2 regions of the Mesorhizobium sp. P2_D5 genome follow, and region 1 is predicted to be linked to the other one. Evidence: riboswitches for the same ligand, from Rfam matches in the RefSeq annotation. Region 1 holds a riboswitch; the other holds the start of a gene.
What was found. Region 1 has a riboswitch for cobalamin ahead of AC1DYW_RS31235 (CbtB domain-containing protein). Riboswitches for the same ligand answer to the same signal wherever they lie in the genome.
Positions count from the first base shown of each region.

Region 2: linked by a shared signal. The riboswitch ahead of AC1DYW_RS03530 (aromatic ring-hydroxylating oxygenase subunit alpha) and the one ahead of AC1DYW_RS31235 (CbtB domain-containing protein) in region 1 are both predicted to bind cobalamin.

Region 1 is NZ_JBFUEE010000011.1:58,178-63,448, reverse strand. It holds gene AC1DYW_RS31245 (MFS transporter) at 1-825, shown strand, start outside; gene AC1DYW_RS31240 (aromatic ring-hydroxylating oxygenase subunit alpha) at 829-2,004, opposite strand; cobalamin riboswitch at 2,146-2,342, shown strand; gene AC1DYW_RS31235 (CbtB domain-containing protein) at 2,379-2,558, shown strand; gene AC1DYW_RS31230 (CbtA family protein) at 2,574-3,377, shown strand; gene cobU (bifunctional adenosylcobinamide kinase/adenosylcobinamide-phosphate guanylyltransferase) at 3,370-3,885, shown strand; gene cobO (cob(I)yrinic acid a,c-diamide adenosyltransferase) at 3,887-4,510, shown strand; gene cbiB (adenosylcobinamide-phosphate synthase CbiB) at 4,533-5,271, opposite strand, start outside.
Region 2 is NZ_JBFUEE010000001.1:721,310-726,580, forward strand. It holds gene AC1DYW_RS03525 (FAD-binding oxidoreductase) at 1-658, opposite strand, end outside; gene AC1DYW_RS03530 (aromatic ring-hydroxylating oxygenase subunit alpha) at 739-1,986, opposite strand; cobalamin riboswitch at 2,101-2,302, opposite strand; gene AC1DYW_RS03535 (DUF680 domain-containing protein) at 2,814-3,014, shown strand; gene AC1DYW_RS03540 (DUF680 domain-containing protein) at 3,084-3,323, shown strand; gene AC1DYW_RS03545 (ABC transporter ATP-binding protein) at 3,399-4,511, opposite strand; gene bglA (beta-galactosidase BglA) at 4,553-5,271, opposite strand, start outside.

The DNA.
Region 1 (5,271 bases):
AACCTCTACATCATGGACCACATCCGCAAGACCGATTTCATGCAGGCCGAATCACTGCGCATGGCGTGGTCGATGTTGGCCTGGACCGGCGGGCCGACGCTCGGCATCTTCCTCTACACGCGCTTCGGCATCTACGCCGCGCATGGTGCGGTGGCGGTGTTCGCGCTGGCCTTGCTGGCGCTGTTCTGGACCTACCGCCTGGGCGACAACCCATCGATCCGCCCTGGCAAGATGCGGCCGGCCAATCCGCTCGCCAATATCGGTCGCTTCGTCGCCCAGCCCAGGTTGCGGCTGGCCTGGCTGATCGCCTTCGGCCGCTCCTGTTTCTGGACGACGTTCTTCGTCTACGGGCCGCTGTTCATGGTCATCACCGGCGAGGGCAAGCTGGCCGGCGGTCTTTTGGTTTCGGCCGGCAATGCGCTGCTGTTCATGGCCATTTTCTGGGGCAAGGCGGGAAAGCGCTTCGGTGGCCGCCGAACCATGACATTTGCCTATTTCGCCATGTCGGCCATGCTGCTGGCGGCGGGTGCGGTTGGCCAAACCGTGCCGCTGCTCACCGGCGCCTTGCTGCTCTGCGGCGCTTTCTTCACCATCGCGCTCGATGCGCTGGGCTCGACCGCCTTCATGCGCTCGGTGCGATCCTATGAAAGGTCGCAGATGGCGGCGGTCTACCGGACCTATCTCGACTTTTCCGAACTGACGCCGCCGCTGGTCTATTCGGTGGTGCTGGCGTTCTTCGGGCTGGGCTCGGTGTTCGTCACGCTCGGCCTGCTGGCGGCGGTCTGCGGCTTCGTGACCTGGCGATACCTGCCGAAATCGCTGTGATCTTCAGGGCTTGGGGATAACCGCTGCGTGCCGTTCGCGGATCCAGTTGTGGAAGCGGTGCAGGTCGTACTCCTCGGGCATCAGCACGCCGGCTGCGTGGCGCATCGAGCGCAGACCTTTCTGGTTGACCTCGCAGATCCCTGCGTCCTCCTCCAGCACCTGTTTGCCGAAGGCGACGATGTTGTCGATGTCGGTTGCACCAAGCGCCTCGGGCGAAAACAGCCATTCGGCGACAAGCTCGGTCTGCTCGGGGCCAAGCGGCACCAGCCGCACGGTCCTGATATAGTCGACATGGCCGACGATGAACATCGACGGCAGGTTGGTGGCGTAAGTCTGGCCGGCGGCGCGTTCGGCTGATGTGAGGCCGGTGAAGACCGGCCCATGCGCCTGGCCGTCGCGCGACCATGTCTGCGCGCCGGCGCGCAGACCGCCGGAAAACTCCGGCGCGTCATTGTCGGCGTGGCCGGACCATTCGGGATCGTCGTGGCGACCCATCAGGCCGCGGCCATAGATCGGCACCAGCCGCGACAGGTCCTTGTGGACGCCCGGACAATGCAGGCACTCGTTGAAGTTTTCCCAAAAGATCTTCCAGTTGCAGTTCATCACCTTGCGCAGCACATGGCCGGCAACAAGCGTTTCCAGCGGCCAGTTGGCGAGACTGCCGGACGCTGGGTCGAAGGATGTTTCCGCCGAGCCGGCGGCGTCCTCCTGCAGATTGACGAAGACAAAACCGCGCCACATCGAGAGCGCCACGCGATAGAGTGGATGATCGGCCTTGTCGAAGCCTTCCGGCAGCGACTTCGACGGCACGCGCACGAGGTCGCCGCGCAGCGAATAGGACCACGCATGGTAGGGGCAGGTAATGAGCCGCGCCTTCAGCCGGCCTTCGCTTTCCTGACAAAGCTGCGAGCCGCGATGGCGGCACGTGTTGTGGAAGGCGCGCAGTTCGCCGGTTTCGTCACGCAGCACGACGATTTCCTGCGTGCCGACGCGGAAGGTGCGGAATGAAAGCGGTTGCGCAAGGTCGGCCTGGCGGCAGACGAGCAACCAGCTTTTGTACCAGATGGCGTCGAGATCGCGCTGATAACTGTCCGCATCCCAATAGGCCGACGATGGCAGCGTCGGTTCGGCCCGGGTCAGGCCGTTGTAGGGATCGCGCTCGCTGGCAATGGGCTGCATGGCTGGCTTCCTGTGGATTTGTCAGCCGACACCCGACTATGGGAATTGTCAATTGTTGTGCCGGAGAGCCGATTTATCTGCATGGCGCAATCGCGCTGGTTGTCGGCGGAATTTGGTTTGCCGGTCGCGGCGATTTTCCCTATAGTCGCGCTTGTCGTCGGTTCCGTTTGGAGCCAAGAGGGAATGCGGTGCGGGCGGACTTGTTGCCCAATGCCGTGGCTGCCCCCGCAACTGTGTGCGGTAGTCCTCTCCATATGCCACTGAAGGTTTCTCTTCGGGAAGGTGGGGAAGGGCGCTGATCCGCGAGCCAGGAGACCTGCCGGCGACAGGAAACTGACTTCGATGCCCTCGGGTGGAGGGTGAAAGGACAAGATATGACTACCGCTTCCGTCTCCCTCGGCGCCTCCGTCTCCTCGCAGTCGCGCTTCATGCAGCTTGCACTCGTGGCGCTGCTCGGCATCTTCGTCGTCGGCTTTGTCGGCTTCTCGCATATCGATGCGGTCCACAATGCGGCTCACGACTATCGCCATTCGATGGCGTTTCCCTGCCACTGACGAGGATTTGACATCATGAACCTGTTTCGCAACGTCGTGTTCATCGCGGCGATCGCAGGGCTCGTGGCCGGCGTCGTTCTCGCCTGCCTGCAGGCCTATGCCACCGTGCCGCTGATCCTCAAGGCGGAAGTCTACGAACAGGCCGGCGGCGGCCACCATCATGACCATGCCGCTCCTGCCGCAACCGATACCAGCGCCATGAGCACAGCCGCTCCGGCGGGGAATGCGATGAGCTCCGCCGCCCCGGCGCCGGCGGAAGCAGCCGCTCCGGCCGCGGAAGACGAAGGCTGGGCACCGGCCGACGGTTTCGAGCGTTTCGCCTTCAGCGTTGTCGCCAATATCGTCACCGGCATCGGTTTTGCGCTGATCCTGGTCGCGGTTTCCGAATTCGCCGGCGGCATCGGCAATTGGCGCCAGGGCGTGTTCTGGGGCCTGGCCGGCTTTGCCGTGTTCACGCTGGCACCGGGCCTCGGCCTGCCACCGGAATTGCCTGCCATGCCGGCGGCCGATCTCACGCAGCGCCAGATCTGGTGGTGGGCAACCGTGGTGGCGACCGCGGCGGGTCTCGGCCTGATCGCGTTCCGCAAGTCGCTGCCGCTCGCGATCCTTGCCGTCCTGCTGATCGTCGCGCCGCATATTGTCGGCGCACCGCAGCCCGACAGTTTCGAGACGCCGATCCCTGAAGGCCTGCACCACGAGTTCGTGGTGGCGGTCACTGTGACCAACCTGGTGTTCTGGCTGGTGCTCGGCGCGGTCGTCGGCGTGGTGCGCGGCCGCTTCACCGGCACAGCGACCAGCCTGCGCGACAGCTTTGCCTGATCGCAGCAAGCTGACCTTCATCATCGGCGGTGCGCGCTCCGGCAAGAGCGCGCATGCCGAAACCCTGGCGACGGTTCTACCCTCGCCATGGACCTATATCGCCACGGCGCAAGCCTATGATGACGAAATGCGTGAGCGCATCGCGTTGCACCGCTCGCGGCGCGGCGAGGGCTGGGCGACCATCGACGCACCGCTCGATCTCGCCGGCACGCTCGAGGCTTTGCCGGACGATCAGCCGGTGCTTGTCGACTGCCTGACACTGTGGTTGACCAATCATATGCTGGCCGAACACGACCTCGACCTTGAATGCCGTCGGCTGGCGGACGTGCTGTCGCGGCCGCGCGGGCCCTGGTTCGTCGTGTCCAATGAAGTCGGCCAAGGCATCGTGCCGGACAACGCACTGGCGCGCCGTTTTCGCGATGCGGCCGGCCGACTCAACCAGCAGGTGGCCGCTGTCGCCGACACGGTGCTGCTGATGGTGGCGGGGCTGCCGCTCAAGGTGAAATGAAATGACCGATATCGACAACAAGACCGACCGGGATGAAGAACGCCACCGCGCCAAGATGGCCAAGCGCAAGGCGGTGCAGGATGCCGAGGTGGCGGCCAAGACGATCGAGAAGGGGCTGCTGATCGTCAACACCGGGCCGGGCAAGGGCAAGACCACCGCCGCCTTTGGTCTGGCGTTGCGGATGCTCGGCTACGGCAAGCGTGTCGGCGTCGTCCAGTTCATCAAGGGCAAATGGCACACCGGCGAGAAGGATGCCTTCGCCGCCTTTGGCGATCGCGTCGTCTGGCACGCCATGGGCGAGGGGTTCACCTGGGAAACCCAGGATCTGAAGCGCGACATTGCCGCAGCCGAAGCCGCATGGGCCAAAGTGCTCGAACTGATGGCCGATCCATCGATCAGCCTGCTGGTGCTCGACGAACTGAACATCGCGCTGCGCTACGATTATCTCGATCTCGACAAAGTGGTTGCGGCGCTGAAGGCGCGGCGAGAGGGCCTGCATGTCGTCGTCACCGGCCGCAACGCCAAGCCGGCAATGGTCGAGGCGGCCGATCTCGTCACCGAAATGGGTGTAACCAAGCACCATTTCTCGGCGGGCGTGAAGGCGCAGCAAGGCATCGAGTTCTGATAGCCTTAACCAGCAGGCGGGATCACGCGACGATGACGATTGCCGAGACCAAACCGAACAGCGCGATCAGCAGATAATCGGCGACACGATAGAGTTTCAGCGCCTGCCTGATGTCGATGCTGTCGGCCTCGCGGCTGCCACCTTCGCCCATGAAGACGTCGTCGACCAGCACGCCGCCATAGCTGCGTGGTCCAGCAAGCGCCAGGCCGAGCGCGCCGGCCATCGCCGCTTCCGGCCAGCCGGCATTGGGCGAGCGGTGTTTTTTCGCGTCGCGCCACACGGCATGCCAGGCGTTTTTCGCATCAGCACCCCTGACGAGGAATGCGGCCAGCACGATCAACAGCGCCGTCAGCCGCGATGCCGGCAGGTTGATCCAATCGTCGAAGCGCGCCGCCGCCCAGCCGAACGCTTCGTGGCGCGGGGTGCGGTGGCCGATCATCGAATCGGCGGTGTTGGCGGCCTTGTAGGCAGCGCCTCCTGCCAGCCCGCCGACGCCGGTCCAGAAGGCGGGAGCAACGATGCCGTCGGAAAAATTCTCGGCCAGGCTCTCGATCGCCGCACGGCTGACACCGGCCCGGTCCAGCGATTCGGGATCGCGGCCGACGATGCGAGAGACGGCGATGCGTCCAAGAGCAAGGCCACCTGTGTCGAGCGCGTCGGCCACGGCCTCGACATGCTCGTAGAGGCTCTTCTGCGACAGAAGCGATGTCGCCAGAAGGGCGGCAACGATCAATCCCATGGGAACGAACCAGAGCAGGATC
Region 2 (5,271 bases), on a different contig from region 1:
CGCGGAAATCGGGCGCCAGCAAGGGCAGCCGGATCGCGTCGATGCGGCCCATATGGCCGAACCAGCCCTCGCGGCTGGACCGCTCCTCGATCATGAAGCCGAGCGACAGGCCCGGCATGCGGCTGCCGAGCAGTTCGAGTTCCTTGCGGAAAATGATCTCTTCCGGGCGCCGCGCGCAATTGACGAAGCCGACATCGGTCCATGGCGCGCAGTCGTTCAGCCAGCGCAGCATCGACATCATCGGCGTCACGCCCGAGCCGGCTGAAATGAACAGGTACTTGGCGGCCGGGTGGCTGTGCAGCGAAAAGTCGCCTGTCGGCCCATAGGCCTTGACGTGCGAGCCCGGCGTCAGATGGTCGAACATCCAGCGTGTGCCGATGCTGCCCGCTTGAGCCTTGATCGTCACCGCGATCGAGAACGGCCGCGATGGCGACGACGACAGCGTATAGGTGCGCATCAGCGGCCCGTCGGCGGTCGGCAGTTCCAGCGTCACGAACTGGCCGGGCTTGTAGCGGAACCAGGTCTGGTTGTCGGAGCGGAAGGTGAAGGTCTTCACATCAGGCGCTTCGTCGCTGACGCCGATCACCTCCAGCACCTGGAGCCGGTCGTTCCAGGGCGTCATCTGGTCGAGATGGCGATAGAGGCCGAGATCCGTCATCGCATTCATCCTCTTGTCCTCACTCTTGCCCTGTGCATGTCGAGTTCCCAAAACCGCTGCGCACTTTTGGGCGACATGCACTATGCAACGCTGCGCAGCGCCGGCCGGCCGCCTTCGGCAAGGCGCGGGCCGATGAACGACGCGTACCACTCGACGAACTGGATGACGCCACCCTCATGCAGCTCCGAATAAGGGCCGGGCTCGTAGGCAGGCGACAGGATGCCGAAGGCGTTTTCCTCGACGATCCGCCGGTCCTGGTCGTTGGTCTCGGTCCAGACGTGGGTGAGTTCGTCGAGATCGTAATCGATGCCTTCGACCGCATCCTTGTGAACCAGCCATTTGGTCGTCACCGCGGTCTCCGTGGCGCTGATCGGCAACACCCGGAAGGTGACGGCGTGGTCGCCCAGAATGTGGTTCCAGGTCGTCGGATAGTGATAGAGCAGCAAGGAACCGATGCGGTCGGTCGAAACGCTGTCGGACAGGTTCTTCTTGACCGCACGCTTTCCCGTCATCGTGTAGCTGACGGCATCGCGCAGCAGCGGCGCGCGGGTGGCGCGGTACTGTCCGGCCGGATCGATGCGGAATTTGCTCGGCAGGCCGGCCGCTTCGCATTTCGCCCAGTGCGCAAGCATTTCCGGGTCGCTGTCGGCGCCTTGCACGCCGGTCACCGTGGGTGCCTCTGGAAAAGTCTTGCAGAGCTCCGGATGATTGCCGGCGCAATGATAGCACTCGCGGTTGTTTTCCCAGACCAGCTTCCAGTTGCCCTTCTCGACAATGGTCGATTCGAACGCCACCTTGGCCTCGCGCAGCCGGTGCGGCAAAAGGTAGGGCTCGATCATCGCGCGCATCGGTGCGAAATCCGCCGGCTCCTTGGCCAGGCAGATGAAAATGTAGCCGCCGACGCTTTCACAGGCGACGGGCTTTAAGCCGAACTGGCTCTTGTCGAAACCGTCGGCCATCTGCCTGGCAAACAAGAGCCTTCCGTCCAACTCGTAGGTCCATTGGTGATAGGGGCAGACCAGCTTTGCCGCCGTGCCCTTGTCGGAATTGCAGACGCGGCTGCCGCGATGGCGGCAGGAATTGTGGAAGGCGTTGATATTGCCCTTCTGGTCGCGGACAAGCACGACTGGATAGTCGCCAATCTGCGCCGTGATGTAGCTGCCCGGCTTCGGCAGCTCGCAATCATGACCGATGAACAGCCAGTCGCGATACCAGATCAGCTCCATGTCGAGCTTGAAATAGTCTGGATCGGTGTAGAAGGGCTGTCCTAGCGAAAAGCCTTGCCGCCGGCCACTCAAGAGCCTCAGCATGTCGTTGCGAGCATCCATGTCCTGTCCTCGTTTCTAAGGACTGAACTGGTGGTGACGGAGGAAGGATTGGACGCAGGCCGGCGATGCGCCGGACATGCACTATCCGCCTCTTGACCGCCCACCGCGATCAGTCGAGTCTAGACATCTCGGGCTGGTTTCCGGGCTCTGGAGTTGTCCTTGCGGACCATCGCGACACCTTCCCAGGCTGACGCCCAGTGGTCTCCCGTTGCGACTTGAACTCCACCACCGTTGCGGGGGCAGCGCCGGATTCTGACCGGCTTCCCAATTCTCCGCCTCGTCGTCACGAAGCGGCACCTGAGATGACATGATCTAATCACGATCGCGGGCGCGTCATCGGCATGAAAACGACATCGTATCCATGCGGCGCGACACGCTTGCGAAACGTTCCGGTCGGTGATCGCGAAGCGGAAGCCTTTCTCTTGGGCAACCATAGCCGGCTCCAATCTCGCCGAAACCGACCCCTTGCCAGGAAGCAGAAAAGGTTAACGGTATCGAAAAGTGACTATTAGCTGCCGCTAAAATCGAACCGAACGGTTCGTTTCTGTTGACTGTGCGTGCAGGACTTGTGAACGCTGGGCCTCCGACACAGTTGGTGATCGGGGTACCTGTTTCGTACAACTCTTTGATATGAATTAGAAAAACATTGAGTGTGGAAACCCCTGGCGCAATTTCAAGTGGTGGATTCTTGGTCCACGCGGAACAACTTCGTGATTGGAAATGGCTGGATGGCTCTCCCACATCGGGGCTGTCCGAACGACGCGATTTCTTCCCAAGACACGCCGCTAGACGGACGGCAAAAATAAGAAATACTGGAGTACCAAAAAATGAAAAAGATCATCCTCACTGCCGCCGCCCTTCTGGCCATTTCCGGCAGCGCCTTCGCGAACAGCGACCACTATGGTTCGAATGCCCCGGCAGCCACCGCTGCTGTCGACAGCTCGTACACTGCTTCGACCAAGAAGTCGGAGCCGGCTGCTCAGACGCCTGCCCAGGGTAGCAACCGTAACCTCTTCGGCAATAACTAACAGCCGATTCCCAGAAGGCGGCGGGCTCTCCCGCCGTCTTGGCGAAATCCAGAATTCAGGAGATTTGAAATGAAGAAGATCATGCTTGCTGCCGCCGCCGTCGTGGCGATCTCCGGCAGCGCTTTCGCCGCCAGCGACAACTACGGTTCGAATGGCGCCAACCAGCCTGCCGTCGGTTCGGTTGACAACTCTCAAACGGGCTCGATCCGCAACAGCGGTGGTTTCGTCGGCAAGCTGCTCAATTCGTCGGGTGACGTAGAGAAGTCCGCCCCTCAGAGCGCCGACCGCGACCTCTTCGGCAATCGCTAACAGCCGAAGTTGATTTCCAAAAAAGAGCGGCGGGCCTGGCCCGCCGCTCTTTTCGTGTCGAGACTTGGTTCTGTCTCAAGCCGCCTTTACTTCCGGCTGACGGAGCGAGAAGGAGTGCCCGTCCGCGTCGAAGATGTGAAGGTCGTTGGCGTCCGCGCTCAGCCGCAGCGTCGCACCGCGCTTGACCTCGACATTGCCAGGCAGCTTGGTCACCAGCGGCAGCTCGGCGCGGCCGATGTCGACATAGACAAGCTGGACTTCGCCGAGTTGTTCGACATAGTCGACCGTTCCCTCGAACAGATACTCCGTGCCGCTGGCGATGATCAGATCTTCCGGCCGCACGCCGAAACTCACCGCGGCACCCTTTGCCGAAGCCGGCGTTGCGATCGGCACGCTTGCCTTGCGGCCGCCGACATGGCTGACGACGGTCGGGTTTCCGGTCTTGTCGATGGTCGCCGGCAGGATGTTCATGGCCGGCGAGCCGATGAACTGGGCGACAAACAAATTGCCGGGCTTCTTGTAGAGGTCCATCGGCGTGCCGACCTGCTCGATATGGCCTTCCTTGAGCACCACGATGCGATCGGCCAGCGTCATCGCCTCGACCTGGTCGTGGGTGACGTAGATCATGGTCGTGTTGGGCATCGATTCCTTGAGTTTGGCGATCTCGATGCGGGTGGCGACACGCAGCGCCGCGTCAAGGTTCGACAGCGGCTCGTCGAACAGGAACACCTTCGGGTTGCGCACGATGGCGCGGCCGATGGCGACGCGCTGGCGCTGGCCGCCCGACATGGCCTTGGGCAGGCGATCGAGATATTTGGTCAGCTGCAGGATTTCCGCGGCCTGCTTCACGCGGCGGTCGATCTCGGCCTTGTTCTCCTTGCCGATCTTCATCGAGAACGCCATGTTGTCGTACACCGTCATGTGCGGGTAGAGCGCGTAGGACTGGAACACCATGGCGATGCCCCGCTTCGACGGCGGCACGTCGTTGACGACCTCGCCGGCGATCTTGAGTTCGCCGGAGGTGATTTCCTCCAGCCCGGCGATCGACCTCAGCAATGTCGACTTGCCGCAGCCCGACGGGCCGACAAAGACGATGAACTCGCCCGACTTTATATCGAGGTCGATGCCGTGGAGAATGTTCAGATTGCCGTAGGACTTCTTCACTTGTCTTAGCGTGACATCGGCCATTGGTTTCCTCCCAGTGATTTGAAATTCAAGTGATCTGAAGTTCAGTCGATGCGCCCAAACCAGGCGCCGTAGCCGTTGAGCTGTATGGAACCGCTGCTCGCCTGCCCCGAAAATCCGTGTCCCGGCAAAGGTTGCAGCGATCGGTTGCCAAGCTCAATCCTGGTTGGCTTGGCTGCCAGATTGAAGACGCAGACGACCTGCTCATTGCCTGCGCGGCGTGTGAAGGCGACGGTGTCGCCCTCGCTTTCGATGAATGTGATGTCGCCCTTGGCCAGCGCCGGATGGGCACGGCGGAAGGTGAGAAAGCGCCGGTAGTGCTCGAGCAGCGAGCTCTCGTCGCCCTGCTGGACATTGACCGCTTGCGACAGGTGCTTGGCCGGCACCGGCAGCCATGGCTTGGCCGAGGAGAAGCCGCCATTCCTGGCGCTGCCGTCCCACACCATCGGCGTGCGGCAGCCGTCGCGGCCCTTGAATTCCGGCCAGAAGCGGATGCCGTAGGGGTCCTGCAAATCCTCGAAGTGGAGGTCGGCCTCACCGAGCCCAAGCTCCTCGCCCTGGTAGATGCAGACCGAGCCACGCAGCGACATCAGCAGCGCCGAGATGACCTTGAGATAGGCGGTCGTGTCGGCTTCGCCTGCCGCCCAGCGCGAGGCCGGGCGCATCACGTCATGGTTGGAAAAGGCCCAGCACGACCAGCCGTCGCTGGCGACCTTGCCGAACGATTCCAGCACCGAGCGGACCTTGGCCGCGCTGATCTTTT